2 regions of the Pantoea sp. RCC30.1 genome follow, and region 1 is predicted to be linked to the other one. Evidence: predicted binding sites of a transcription regulator. Region 1 holds the regulator's gene; the other holds the start of a gene.
The links. The regulator PurR, encoded in region 1, represses purine synthesis genes. The targets are predictions, from matches to a motif close to CANGCAAACGTTTGCNTG.
Positions count from the first base shown of each region.

Region 2: a site for PurR is predicted at 3,916-3,933, ahead of AC2LB6_RS19980 (nucleobase:cation symporter-2 family protein). Genes of this name have one in related genera too.

Region 1 covers NZ_JBXUHX010000017.1:45,632-53,191, reverse strand. Annotated here, with positions in the region: gene AC2LB6_RS15745 (TetR/AcrR family transcriptional regulator) at 1-468, shown strand, start outside; gene AC2LB6_RS15740 (alkene reductase) at 519-1,616, shown strand; gene gloA (lactoylglutathione lyase) at 1,733-2,140, shown strand; gene rnt (ribonuclease T) at 2,260-2,928, shown strand; gene AC2LB6_RS15725 (Grx4 family monothiol glutaredoxin) at 2,972-3,307, opposite strand; gene AC2LB6_RS15720 (C40 family peptidase) at 3,673-4,482, shown strand; gene cydH (cytochrome bd-I oxidase subunit CydH) at 4,528-4,617, opposite strand; gene purR (HTH-type transcriptional repressor PurR) at 4,899-5,924, shown strand; gene punR (DNA-binding transcriptional activator PunR) at 5,921-6,826, opposite strand; gene punC (purine nucleoside transporter PunC) at 6,934-7,560, shown strand, end outside.
Region 2 covers NZ_JBXUHX010000029.1:18,875-26,434, forward strand. Annotated here, with positions in the region: gene fabY (fatty acid biosynthesis protein FabY) at 1-659, shown strand, start outside; gene AC2LB6_RS19975 (AsmA family protein) at 693-2,372, opposite strand; gene AC2LB6_RS19980 (nucleobase:cation symporter-2 family protein) at 2,491-3,864, opposite strand; gene recG (ATP-dependent DNA helicase RecG) at 3,970-6,048, opposite strand; gene trmH (tRNA (guanosine(18)-2'-O)-methyltransferase TrmH) at 6,045-6,743, opposite strand; gene spoT (bifunctional GTP diphosphokinase/guanosine-3',5'-bis pyrophosphate 3'-pyrophosphohydrolase) at 6,746-7,560, opposite strand, start outside.

The sequences.
Region 1 (7,560 bases):
GGCTCCTTCTACTACTACTTCCGTTCTAAAGAGGCGTTTGGCGTGGCCTTACTGGAACGCTACTTTGCGCGTTACCTGCAGGATGTAGAGTTACAGCTTAACCAGACTGACGGCACGCCGCGTGAGCGCCTGCTTAATCATTTTCGTGCTGCCGTTGAGCTGTTTGTGCAGCAGGGCCATATCGTCGGCTGCCTGGGCGTTAAAGTCTCCGCTGAGGTGTGCGATCTCTCTGAGCCAATGCGTGACGCCCTGCAGCAGGGTGCAGGAAAGATTACCGCCCTCTACGCCCGGACGCTGATCGCTGCAGAGCAGCAGGAGCCGCTGAGCCTGCCGCAACCTCCGGTGCAGATGGCGGAATTACTGTCGCTGCTGTGGCTCGGTGCGAGCCTGCAGAGCAAAATTTCCCGCGCGGCGCAGCCACTGCGTCTGGCATTGAGTACCATCGAACAGTGGCTTAAAAGCTACTGATTTTTAAAAAACGTATTTGTAGACGACTGGTCTACTAATCAGGAGCTATTATGGCGAGTACACAGCTGTTTCGTCCGCTGAAAGTCGGCGCAATTACCGTCCCAAACCGCGTATTCATGGCACCGCTGACCCGTCTGCGCAGCATTGAGCCAGGCGACATCCCTACTCCGATGATGGCGGAATATTACTGTCAGCGCGCCAGCGCTGGTCTGATCATAACCGAAGCGACTCAGATCTCTTTCCAGGCGAAAGGCTATGCCGGTGCCCCAGGCTTACATACGCAGCCACAGATTGCAGCGTGGAAAGTGATTAACGAAGGCGTGCACCAGGCTGGCGGTCACACCGCAGTACAGTTATGGCACACTGGTCGTATCTCACATAACAGCGTGCAGCCGGAAGGCAAAGCACCGGTAGCGCCATCAGCGATTGCTGCCGGCACTCGTACTTCACTGCGTGCTGAAGATGGCAGCGTTTATCGCGAAGATACCTCAACGCCGCGTGAACTGACCGTGCCAGAGATCAAGCAGATCGTGGCTGATTTTGGTCAGGCTGCGGCCAACGCGCGTGAAGCGGACTTTGATCTGCTTGAGCTGCACTCCGCGCACGGCTACCTGATGCACCAGTTCCTGGCTCCTGGCTCAAACCATCGTACCGACGAATATGGCGGCAGCATCGAAAAACGCGGTCGCTTTGCGCTGGAAGTGGTTGATGCAGTCATCGCTAACTGGTCAGCCGATCGCATTGGTATTCGCGTCTCACCCATCGGCAGCTTCCAGAATCTGGACAACGGTCCGGACGAAGAAGAAGCGGCGCTGTGGTACATCGGCGAGCTGGCAAAACGCAACATCGCCTATCTGCACCTTTCAGAGCCAGACTGGGCCGGTGGTCAGCCTTACACCGATGCCTTCCGTCAGAAAGTGCGTGATCTCTTCCCGGGTGCCATCATTGGTGCCGGTGCCTACACCGTTGAGAAAGCCGATGATCTGATCGGTCGCGGTCTGATCGATGCGGTTGCGTTTGGTCGTGATTACATTGCTAACCCGGACCTGGTTGAGCGTCTGCAGCAGGATGCCCCACTCAATCCACAGCGCCCGGAAAGCTTCTACGGCGGCGGCGCTGAAGGTTATATCGACTACCCGACGCTGTAACTGTTTTGGGCTGCCGTCCGGGACGATGGCGGCAGCCATTATTCAATGGCGATTTTCATCGCTATACTTATCGCCTGGGTCATCCGGCGATGGCGTTTTATTTAAAAGAGGATGTTATGCGTTTACTTCATACCATGCTGCGCGTTGGCGATCTGCAACGTTCTATCGATTTCTACACCCGTGTGCTGGGCATGCGCGTGCTGCGTCAGAGCGAAAACACCGAATATAAATATACCCTGGCGTTTGTAGGCTACACCGACGAGAGCGAAGGTGCGGTGATCGAGCTGACTTATAACTGGGGCGTCGATAAGTATGACCTCGGCAATGCGTATGGTCACATTGCGCTGGGCGTTGATGACGCAGCAGCAGCGTGCGAACGTATCCGCAAAGATGGCGGCAACGTGACGCGTGAAGCGGGTCCGGTTAAAGGCGGCTCCACCATTATTGCCTTTGTTGAAGATCCTGATGGCTACAAAATCGAGCTGATCGAAAACAAAGATGCCGGTAACGGCCTGGGCAACTAAACCTGCCCCTCAGCCTGCCTTCCGGGTGGGCTGAATCCCCTTCTCTTCGCTTCATCTGCTGCACCCGGCCCCGTTTTTTGCCATAATACGCGCTGCCCTTTTTCTGCAACGAGATCCTGATGTCTGAATCGAATTCCCCTAATGCACTCAATCAACGTTTCCGTGGCTTCTATCCGGTGGTGATCGACGTTGAAACCGCAGGTTTCAACGCCCAAACCGATGCGTTACTGGAGATTGCCGCTATCACGCTGAAAATGGATGAAGAGGGATGGATTCAGATCGACCAGACGCTGCACTTCAACGTCGAACCTTTTGTCGGCTCGCTGCTGCATCCGGAAGCGCTGGCCTTTACCGGTATCGATCCGAGTAATCCGCTGCGCGGCGCAGTCAGTGAATATGAAGCGCTGCACGCCATTTTCAAAATGGTGCGCAAGGGCATTAAAGACAGCGGCTGCAATCGCGCCATTATGGTGGCGCACAATGCCACGTTCGACCTGAACTTTATGTCAGCGGCGGCGGAACGTGCCAGCCTGAAGCGCAATCCATTTCACCCGTTTGCCACCTTTGACACCGCAGCGCTGAGTGGACTGGTGCTGGGTCAGACGGTTCTGGCGAAAGCCTGTATTGCGGCGGGAATGGAGTTTGACAGTACGCAGGCGCATTCGGCGCTCTATGACACTCAGCAGACGGCAACGCTGTTCTGCGAGCTGGTGAACCGCTGGAAACGGTTAGGTGGCTGGCCACTGCCCTTCGCGGAAGGTGATGCAGAAGCCACGACATCCGCATAAGGGATGCCGCAATGAAAAAGGCCGACGTGATGTCGGCCTTTTTTTATTCTGCTTCTTTAAACTTCTCTGCAGTCTCTTTGATCAGCGTCTGCAGTTCACCTCGTTGTAACATCTCGACGATGATGTCGCAGCCACCGACCAGCTCGCCATCAACCCACAACTGCGGGAAGGTTGGCCAGTTAGCGAATTTCGGCATCTCGGCACGAATGTCCGGGTTCTGCAGAATATCCACGTAAGCAAAACGCTCACCACAGGCTGACAGCGCCTGTACCGCCTGTGCAGAGAAACCGCAGCTAGGCAGTTTCGGGGAACCTTTCATGTACAGCAGGATCGGGTTTTCTGCGATCTGGCGCTGAATTTTTTCTACAGTACTCATAATTGCCTTCCTTAATTCGTCACTTCGTGTTTGTTTATTGTAGCGACTTCGCAGCGTGACTGAAAACGAGATTTTGACCGCTGCCCGATTAAATCGCCATCATTGTTAAGTTCAGCTTCGTGACGCCTGAATCCCTGATTATTAACAGCTGGTAACAGTTTAATAATTCGTAATAATTTCGTTGATATAAGACGCTGAAAATGTTCATTTTCAGCGCGATTACGTGGGTTGCAAAGATTAATATTAAAAGGCATTACAGTTTTTAAAAGAACTGGACTAGAATGGCCTGGGCGCTGATCCTGGATCAGATTAATCTCAACTTTGTCGCGGTGCGTAGTGGCCCTGACAACTTAACTAATCAACGGACTATGCGTTTAATCATTACGCTTTTGATGCTGGCCTTTGCGCAACTGTTTTTCAACGTCGCTGCTGCTTCACCGCACGCGCCGGTGAACGTCAGTACGCATAAAGCAGAAAAAAAGAGTGCGCGCGACGATGAGCGCCGCAAACGTCGCCAGGTAAAAACGGTGACGAAAAAGACTCGCCTCAGCCCTGTTCAAAAACTCAAAACTAAAAAACAGAAAAAAGTCGAACTCACTGCGAAACAGACGCCTGCTAAGAAGACCTCGCTTAAAACCGCCCGTATCAGCAAAAGCAAAGAAAAAAATAAAGAGAAGAAACGCTATGGTCATCAGCGCCAGCTAAAAACCGCTGAGGTCACCACCAGCGAACCTGGCACAATTAAAATGAGCAAATCCCACCGTCAGCGCTATCAGAAGGCACGTGAAACCGCGATGACCAAGCTGATGGGCCAGTTGGGTAAACCTTATCAGTGGGGCGGCACGTCACCCCATACTGGTTTCGATTGCAGCGGTCTGGTCTGGTACGCCTATAAAGATCTGGTGAAGTTTAAGATCCCGCGTACCGCTAACGAGATGTATCACCTGCGTGACGCAGCGCCAATTAAACGCGAGTCGCTGGAGAAAGGCGATCTGGTCTTCTTCCGCATTAACGGTCGCGGTACTGCGGACCACGTCGGCGTTTACCTGGGCGATGGCAAGTTTATTCAATCGCCACGTACCGGTAAAGATATTCAGATCAGCGCATTAGGAGAAGATTACTGGCAGCGCCACTACATTGGCGCCCGTCGGGTGATGACGCCAAAAACTATACGCTGAGCAGCAGAACAGTCAGAAAAAGCCGGGATAATCCCGGCTTTTTTATTAGTGCAGAATGGCAGTAAAACTAAAGGCCACAATCATCAGCAGACAGCCTGCGGTGGTCATTAACGCCAGTTTAAGATCGGTACTCATTGTTTGCTCCTTAGTCACACAATTTGTAGGGATATGGCATTTTCCCACACAGCCCGGTAAAAATCTCGTTTTATCCGTCCAGCCTTGTTAGAATCCCGCCTCTGTTGCGCAACGCGCGCAACTCTGATTCCGTTTGCGCATCTTTTAAGGCATTTATTCTCCGCCAGCGGCCTGTTTACGGGCAAGAAAAGCTGCATTTTTGCGGAAAAAACCCTGAGCAGACGCAAACGTTTAACACTACGCTTATCATAGAGTTAGATAAGCACTGGAGTCCGATTTTCATGGCAACAATTAAAGATGTGGCGAAACGCGCCGGCGTCTCAACGACCACCGTTTCGCACGTCATCAATAAAACCCGCTTTGTCGCTGAAGAGACACGCAACGCGGTCTGGCAGGCGATAAAAGAACTTCACTACTCGCCGAGCGCCGTCGCGCGCAGCCTGAAAGTGAACCACACCAGGACGCTGGGCCTGCTTGCCACCTCCAGCGAAGCGCCCTATTTTGCTGAAATTATTGAAGCGGTTGAAAATCACTGTTTTGACAAAGGCTATACGCTGATTCTGGGTAATGCGCATAACGACCTGCAAAAGCAGCGCGCCTACCTCAGCATGATGGCGCAGAAACGCGTCGATGGTCTGCTGGTGATGTGCTCTGAATATCCGGACGATCTGCTGCAGATGCTGGAAGAGAACCGTAATATCCCAATGGTGGTGATGGACTGGGGCGAGTCGCGCGCCGACTTCACCGACACGGTGCTCGATAATGCTTTCCAGGGCGGCTATCTGGCTGGACGCTATCTGATTGAACGCGGACACCGTGATATTGGTGCTATCCCCGGTCAGATGGAACGCAACACTGGTGGAGGACGCCACGCCGGTTTCCTGAAGGCGATGGAAGAAGCGGGTATTCAACCGCGTGCCGAGTGGATTGTGCAGGGTGACTTCGAGCCGGAGTCAGGCTATCAGGCGATGCAGCAGATCCTGTCGCAGAAACAGCGTCCAACGGCGGTGTTCTGCGGCGGTGACATCATGGCGATGGGCGCGATTTGCGCCGCCGACGAGATGGGCCTGCGCGTCCCGCAGGATATTTCGGTGATCGGTTATGACAATGTGCGCAACGCCCGCTATTTCGCACCGGCCCTGACGACCGTGCATCAGCCTAAAGCCCAGTTGGGTGAAAAAGCGCTGGATATGCTGCTGGACCGCATCACCAGTAAGCGTGAAGTGTCACAAACGATTGAAGTCCACCCTACGCTGATTGAACGCCGTTCCGTGGCCGATGGTCCATTCCGCGACTATCGCCGTTAATCTTCGCTTAACCACTCCTGATTAAGTGTTTGCGCATCACCCAGATAGCTGAGCAACCAGCCTGTTGCCGGTGATGCGCGATCTTCAGCCCAGCTGACGCAGCAGGGGCTGTCCGGGAACGCCACCGGCAGTGTCAGTTCAACCAGCTGGCCGCTGTCCAGCAGTGGCCTGGCAAGATGACCCGGCACCATCGCCACACACAATCCCGCCTGTACGCACTCCAGCCCGGTCTGCCATTCCGGCACCACCAGCCTGCGCTGGTTATCCAGCGTCCATGTCATACGGCGTGGCAGCGCACGCGAGGTATCTTCCAGCACCAGTGATGGCCAGCTTCGCAACGTGTCATCATCGATCTGGCTCGCCTGCGTCAGCGGATGATCCGGCGCGACCACGCAGCGCCAGTTGAGAGTGCCCATATCGCGAAACGCAAAACGTCCGCCCACCGGGATTGCCTGCGTGGCACCAATCGCGACCTCCACCCGGCCATCGGCCAGCGCATCCCAGACGCCGTTAAAGACTTCATAGCTGATGATGAGCTCCATATCGGGGAAGTGGCGATAGAAATCTTTAACCAGTTGCCGGGTGCGCTGAGGCTTTGCAATACGGTCAACGGCAATGCTGAGCTGCCCGCGCCAGCCGTTGGCAAGCTGCTGACACTGTCGCCGGGTGGCAAGCATTTTTTTGATGACGCTGCGCCCTTCCCTGACAAAATGCTCGCCTGCCGGGGTGAGGACCACTTCACGATGCTGACGCTCAAATAGCGGCACCGCCAGCCAGTTCTCCAGCTGGCGCACCGTGTAGCTGATGGCAGAAGGCACCCGATGTAACTCCTGCGCGGCAGCGCTGAAGCTGCCCCCACGGGCGACCGCGTCAACCACTTCTAATGCATATTCTGACCACATAATCTGCCTTCAAAAATTTTAACAGCAATCGGCAAATATTACCGTTTCACAGCAGCAAACGCACCTTTTACACTCTGCCGCGTTTATCCTGCAAAAATGAGAATGAGATGTTGTCGAATAAAGGATTTATGCCTTACCTTGCCCTGCTGAGCATGCTCGGCTTTTTAGCCACAGATATGTACCTGCCCGCCTTCGGGGCGATGCAGCAAACCTTTAATACCTCACCCGGCCTGATCAGCGCCAGTATGAGTCTCTTTCTGGGAGGCTTCGCCCTGGGTCAGCTATTCTGGGGACCGCTCTCCGATCGCATTGGTCGCAAACCTGTGCTGCTGGCCGGACTGGCCATGTTTGGCATCGGCTGTGCGGGCATGCTGTGGGTGAATAATATCTATCTGATGCTGGCGCTGCGCTTCGTGCAGGCGATTGGCGTCTGTGCTGCGGCCGTGAGCTGGCAGGCATTAGTGGTGGATCGCTACCCTGCCGCGCGCGCCAACAAAGTCTTCGCCACCATTATGCCGCTGGTTGCGCTCTCTCCCGCGCTGGCGCCGTTGCTGGGTGCCTGGCTGATCGGCCACTTCCACTGGCGTTCGATTTTCCTGGTGCTGACCCTGATTGCGATGGCGCTGATACTGACCACGCTGCGTCTGCCCACCGTTCGCAAAGCCGCAAGTGAAAAAAAGGCGCAGCCGGGCTTCTTCACGCTGCTGAAATCGCGGGTCTACAGCGGCAACGTG
Region 2 (7,560 bases), on a different contig from region 1:
CGCGTCAGGAAGGCGCTAAGCGGGTGACCTGTAGCGCCCGCGAAGATGCTGTCGCGTTCTTCGCTAAGCTCGGCTACATCAATCAGGGCGAGATTACCGCGCCGCAGACTACGCCGGTGCGCCACTTTCTGATGATCAAACCTGTCGTTACGCTCGATGATATCCTGCATCGTGCCGACTGGTGCGGACAGCTGCAACAGGCCTGGTATGATCATATCCCGCTCAGCGAGAAGATGGGTGTCCGTATTCTGCAGTTTACCGGGCAGAAATTTATCACCACCATGCCTGAAGCGGGTAACCAGAATCCACACCAGACGCTGTTCGCTGGCAGCCTGTTCTCGCTGGCAACGCTGACCGGCTGGGGATTGATCTGGCTGCTGCTGCGTGAGCGTCATCTTGGCGGCACCATTATTCTGGCGGATGCGCACATTCGCTACAGCCATCCCATCAGTGGACGGCCTGGCGCGATTGCTGACCTCGGCTCACTAAGCGGCGATCTCGATCGTCTGGCGCGCGGACGCAAAGCGCGTGTGCAGCTTGAAGTGGAGCTTTTTGGCAATGATGAGTGTGGCGCGGTGTTTGAAGGGGTCTATATCGTCCTGCCCGCCGATCCGGATGGGCCGCTGGAAGAGGGCGGTTCCGGCGCACGTATCAATTAATCATAAGGGCCGCATCAGCGGCCCTTAATGTTATCAATGTACCTGGCCCGCCTGCATGTTCTGCTGTACCTGCTGACTGTCCGTGGTCACCGACAGAGTGCCATTAACCGTCGGGCGCAGTGGCTGACCTGCGGCTAATGCCCCGCTCAGTTGCAGCTGCATATTGCTGTCACCGGTTAACGGCAATGCGGGCCATCCCCAGTTCTGCAACACATTCACCGGCACTGCACGCCCCGTTAGTTGCAGCGTCAGCGGACGGGCTGGCTGCTGGCCTACGGTAGCCGTCCCTTCCAGCAACCCCTTATTACTGAACGCACTCAGCTCGGTAACCTGAATCTGCTGCGGGTCTGCAGTCAGCGCAATCGACGGATGACGCAGATCGGTGCGGTTAAAGGTCGATTCTGCCGCGTTCAGGCTGAGCTTACCTGACCAGATCCCCCACTGGTGCTGCTGCGCCAGCAGCAGGTTCTCGCCGGAGCCATCCAGTGAGGTCAGCTGGAAGGGAAATGCCGGATTGATGTCGATGATCAGGTTACGGTTAGAGGAGAAACGCGTCACCTCTACGCTATCCAGCCACTCAGGCAGTGTCGCCTGCCAGCGGTCACGCCAGTCCTGCGGCAGGGTGTATTCCAGTCCGGCAACGGCCAGATTTTTTAGCGTCAGGCGTTTATCGTTGCGTGACCAGTCACCGTCAGCCCGAATCACCCCATTCGCCCAGCGCGAACTGAACTGCGTCAGCGCCAGGCCCTGCGGTGAGAAATCCAGATTAACGATGGGATCATTAAGTTCGAATCCACCGTTGATAAAATTGCTGGCATTCAGCGCCAGCGAACCATCGTTACTCTGCCAGTCATCTCCCTGCCAGTTAACGTTTCTCAGTGTCAGATCCAGATCCGTCACCGCCCAGTCAGGACCCTGCAGGCGGGCATCGGTCAAGTCGAGGCGAGTAATGGCAATCGAGGGGACAACCTGCAGGCTATGCAGGAAGTCTTTCAGGCTGCTGGTGGTCTGCAGACGAATGTCGTTCAGTCGCAGCTGATTGATTTTCCAGTTGCCCTGGGCATCGCGCTCACCGTTACCGGTCATAGAGCCACGCGCCAGGTCGGCACCAATATTGTCAAAGCGCATCCGCCCCTGAGAAACACTGCCCTGAATCAGGACATTCTCACCCGGCACTTTATTCAATGTCATGCTGCCTGCGCTCATCTGGAAGCGGGCATCGCGACCCAGCATATCCAGGGCAGTGGGTTTCCACGGCAAAATGCCGCCATTAACCTGCTGAGCAAAAAGCGGTAACGCGCTGTTGGGGCTGTCGATACGCATATTGTTGAGTTGCAGGCGGTCGGCCTGAATCGGTAGCGCGCTGCCGGGTGCCAGATTGGCCAGATTCACTTCTCCATCGCGCAACTCAAGGCTGCTGAAATGCAGCGGATCGCTGAACTGAATCAGTGCCAGACCGAGATCGACCCGTTTCGCCACCAGCACCGCAGGCTGTCCATCGTGTCCAAAGCTGAAGTCATCCAGAATGATATGAGAGGGGGAGGAGAAATTGTGTTCAATTTTACTCAGGGAGAGATGCCATTCGGTTTTGTCACTCACCCAACGGCTAAACCAGCCTGCACCCCACTGTGTCTGCAGCAGAACATAGATCACGACCAGGGTGAAAAGCAGCAGCAAAAGTAAGGTGAGGAAAAACTTTCCAAGAAATTTCATAGCATCCTTCCCGAGTTAAATCCGGTGAGAGGTTGTTATGCCTGAATTACCGTTACAGCTCAACAGCCTGGATGTAAATCCGAATAATTAGCAGGCAGGCCGAAGCCTGCCTGTGGCCTTACTTCTCTGGCGGAAAAATCAGGTTGAGTACGATAGCGGTAATACCGCCCGCCGCAATACCGGAAGAGAGCAGGGTTTTCAGCCAGTCAGGCGCAAACTGCAGGATCAGCGGCTGCTGGGAAACGCCCAGGCCCACCGCCAGCGACAGCGCGATAATCATGATAGCGCGACGGTTAAGCGGCTCACGTGACACGATGCGAACGCCCGAGGCGGCGATGGTGCCGAACATCACAATCGTTGCGCCGCCGAGCACCGGTTCAGGGATCATCTGCACCAGCCCGCTGACCGCCGGGAACAGCCCCAGCACAATCAGCATCAGCGCGACAACAAAGCCCACGTAGCGGCTGGCAACGCCGGTTAACTGAATCACGCCATTGTTCTGACCGAAGCAGGAGTTAGGGAAAGTATTAAACAGTGCGGAGACAAAGGAATTGAGGCCATTCGCCAGCACGCCGCCTTTCAGGCGTTTCATATAGAGCGGGCCGCTGACAGGCTGCTCTGACACATCCGAGGTGGCAGTGATATCACCGATGGTCTCCAGGGAGGTCACCATAAACACCAGCATCAGCGGGATGAGCAGATTCCAGTCGAAACCCAATCCGTAATAGAGCGGGGTCGGCACCACGATCAGCGGCTGGTTAGCAGGGATACCTGCTGCAGGCAGCATCCCCATCGCCCAGGCCAGCAGATAGCCTACGGCCATGGCAAGGACCAGGGAGGCAACGCGCAGGTAGGGGTTCTTCTGCCGGTTAAGCAGCACGATCACCAGCAGCACAGCCCCGGCCAGCATCAGATTTTTCGGTGCGCCAAAGGTATGGTCGCTCATCGCGCTAAAACCGCCGCCAATCGAGGTCAGGCCCACCTGAATGAGTGACAGGCCGATGATCATCACCACGATACCGGATACCAGCGGTGTAATGATCCGACGCGCCAGGTGTAATACGCGTGACAGCACCATTTCGGTACAGGAAGCCACCATCAGCGTGCCAAACAGCGCCGCCATCATGGTGGGCACATCAGCACCGCCATTTTTCAGCGCCATCCCGCCCATAATCAAAGGCGTAACGAAGTTGAAGCTGGTGCCCTGAATCGACAGCAGGCCCGAGCCCACCGGTCCCCAGGTTTTGATTTGCAGCAGTGATGCCACGCCCGAAGCAAACAGCGACATGCTGATAACATGCCGGGTATCTTCTGCGGGCAGGCCTAGCGCCTGACAGATCAGAATGGCTGGTGTGATGACCGCAACAAACATCGCCAGCAGGTGCTGACCGGCAGCAAAAAGCGTTTGCGGCAGAGGTGGACGATCTTCAAGACGATAAATAAGTTCGCTTTGCGAGGCGGAAGGCTGGTCTGGCTGCGGATTGGTGGACATCTTCTGTTCTTCCCAAAAAATAATGTGGCGATTGTAATCATCCGCCGGGCAAAAGCAATCGTTTGCCCGGCGAGGATAAAAAAGGCCGACTCAGATGGAGATCAATCAGACGTTGGTGAAACGGGTGTTCTCTGGCAGCCAGCGTTCAATCAGGGCGCTGGCCTGCTCGGGATAGTGCTGGTGGATGTGGCGTGCCACACGCTGAACTTCCGGCACCATCGCCGCATCGCGCAGCAGGTCGGCCACTTTAAATTCTGCATTGCCGGTCTGACGCGTGCCTAGCAGTTCACCCGGCCCGCGAATCTCCAGATCGAACTGGGCAATAACAAAGCCGTCATTGCTGTCGCGCAGCACCTGCAAACGCTTCTGCGCTGTCTTGCTTAGTGGCGCTTTGTAGAGCAGCACACAGTGCGATGCTACGGCACCACGACCCACACGGCCCCGCAGCTGATGCAGCTGCGCCAGTCCTAACCGCTCCGGGTTTTCGATAATCATCAGGCTGGCATTCGGCACGTCCACACCGACCTCAATCACGGTCGTCGCTACCAGCAGCTGCAGTTCATTCGCTTTAAACGCCTGCATTACTGCCTGTTTTTCAGCGGGTTTCATGCGGCCATGCACCAGTCCGATATTTAAGTCGGGCAACGCGGTTTTCAGGGATTCCCAGCTGGCTTCTGCCGCCTGTGCTTCCAGCAGTTCTGACTCTTCAACCAGCGTGCAGACCCAGTAGGCCTGACGTCCCTCCCGGCAGGCATGCTCAACCCGCGCCACAATCTCCTCGCGTCGCGTATCGGGGATGGCTACGGTAGTCACGGGTGTACGTCCCGGCGGCAGCTCATCGATGGTTGAGGTATCGAGATCGGCATACGCGGTCATCGCCAGGGTGCGCGGAATCGGTGTGGCGGTCATGATCAGCTGATGCGGATGGAAACCCTGCTCCTCGCCTTTTTCCCACAAGGCCAGTCGTTGGTGGACGCCGAAGCGGTGCTGCTCATCAATAATGACCAGCGCCAGACCATTGAATTGCACCTGCTCCTGAAACAGAGCGTGTGTGCCCACGACCATTGCCACCTGACCGCTGGCTATCGCTTCCTGTTGTGCCTGGCGGGCTTTGCCTTTCTGTTTTCCGGCCAGCCAGCCGACTTCAATCCCCAGCGGCGCAAACCACTGGCGGAAGTTACTGGCGTGCTGCTCAGCCAGCAGTTCGGTCGGCGCCATCAGCGCAACCTGCTTGCCATGTGCGATAACGTTCAGTGCAGAGAGCGCAGCAACCAGTGTCTTGCCCGAGCCGACATCGCCCTGCACCAGCCGCATCATCGGGAAATCATTGGCCAGATCTTTCTCTATCTCCGCCACCACGCGCTTCTGCGCGTTGGTCGGCGAGAAGGGCAGCGCGGCCAGCAGCTGGTCACTGAGATTGTGTCGCGGAGGCATCGGTAACGCGTAATAGCGCTGAGCACCAGCGCGCACCGCCAGCATGCTGAGGTTATGCGCCAGCAGTTCTTCCAGAATTAATCTGCGTTGTGCCGGATGACGACCACTTTCCAGCTCGCTGAGCCGGAGATCGGGCGGCGGACGATGCAGTGTGCGCAGCGCATCAGGCAGGCTGATCAAGCCGCCGCTCAGTTCCTGCGGTAGCAACTCGGCAATCGGGCAGCTTTCCAGCAGCGTCAGCGCCTGGTCGGTGAGATTACGCAGCGTGGCCTGTCGAATACCTTCGGTGGTGGGATAAACCGGCGTTAAGGTCTCTTCCAGCGTCACATTGCTCTGTTCGCCCTGGATGCGGTATTCGGGATGAATAATCTCAGCGCCACGCTGACCGCGCTTAATCTCACCATAGGCAGTGACGCGACGTCCCGGCGACAGATTGTTCTTCATACCGGCATTGAAATTAAAGAAGCGCATCGTCAGTACGCCGCTACCATCGCTGATCTGGCACACCATCATCCGGCGGCGACCAAAAGTGATATCAGTGTGCAGTACTTCGCCCTCTACTGTTGCCCAGATACCGGGCAGCAGATCGTCAATGGCGTAGAGTTGGGTGCGATCTTCGTAACGTAGCGGGAGATGGAGCAGGAGATCCTGAATAGTGTGCAGGTCAATTTTGGCCAGTTTAGCTGCCTGGCTGGCACCGACGCCGGTCAGGGTACTGAGCGGGATGGCATCCAGCAGACGGCCTTTCATCTTCTTTTACCGGTCGACTGCATGGTTGCCCACCAGCTGGCATCGGCGTCGACCTCACCCTGCGCATTGATGCGCGGATAGGGTAGACCTTTCTGCTTTGCGACCCGCGCCAGTACCGGGAATCCGCCTTCGAACAGCAGCCGTTGCTGTTCATCTTCATCCAGCAGGCTGTAATCGCGGAGGTAAAGACCGGCGTTCTGCCGCTGCCGCTGGGCTTCATAGAGGATAAGCGCGCAGGCGACCGAGACATTCAGCGACTGCACCATACCTACCATTGGAATCACGATCTGCCGATCAGCCAGCGCCAGGGCTTCTTCGGTGATGCCGGTTTTTTCCTGACCCATCAGAATGCAGGTTGGAAGGGTATAATCGATCTCACGGAAATCCACTGCATCGGCGGAGAGATGGGTCGCTAAAACCTGCATCTTCTGCTGCTTGAGCTGTTTTACGGCATCGCCGATGGTGGGATGGGTGACCACTTTCACCCAGCTGTTGCTTCCGGCAGACGCGGAAGCCTGAGTGCGCATCCGCTGGCTTGGCCAGACGGCATGCACTTCGTGGATGCCGACAGCGTCGGCCGTGCGGATCACCGCTGACACATTGTGCGGTTTATGCACCTGCTCCATGCAGACCGTCAGGTCGTGCTGGCGCAGTGCCAGCATCTCCTGAATCCGGGCAAATCGTTGATCGTTCATGCCTAGTTACGGTTACGGTGGACTTTGATCACATCCGGCATCACGCGAATTTTACGCATGATATTCGCCAGATGGACGCGATCACGTGCGGTCAGGCGGATAAAGGCGCTGTAGACGCGGCCATCACGCTCTTCGGTATTCAGGCTCTGAATATTGGAGCCCGCCGTGTTGATTGCTGCCGTCAGGTTAGCCAGCGCGCCCTGATGATTAAACATGTCGACTTTGATTTCCGCCACGAACTCCTGCTCGGTGACTTTATCCCACTCGACCGGCATGAATTTTTCTGGCTCTTTCTGGTAGCCACGAATATTCCGACAGGATTCATGATGCACCACCAGCCCTTTACCGGGACTGACATGGGCAACGATCGGATCACCAGGAATCGGTCGGCAGCATTTGGCAAAGGTAATCAACACGCCATCTGCGCCTTTGATCGGCAGTTTACCGCGCTTGCTGTTACTGCTGATGGCGTTGCTGTCAGCCTGCAGCAGGTTCTTCGCCACCACCACGCTCATCGCATTGCCCAGACCGATTTCCGCCAGCAGATCGTCAAGCGAGGTCAGCTTCATACGATCCAGCTCCTGCCTGATATTCTCAGGCGGGATTTCAGCCAGTTTACGGCTGCCGCCCAGCGCATGGCTGAGCAGGCGGCGACCCAGATTGACGGAGTCTTCGCGCTTGAGGTTTTTCAGCAGCTGGCGAATTTTGGCACGAGCTTTGGAGCTTACGACAAAGTTGAGCCAGGCGGCGTTAGGACGGGCGCCTGGCGCGGTGATGATCTCAATCGTCTGACCGCTGGTCAGAGTTTGCGACAGCG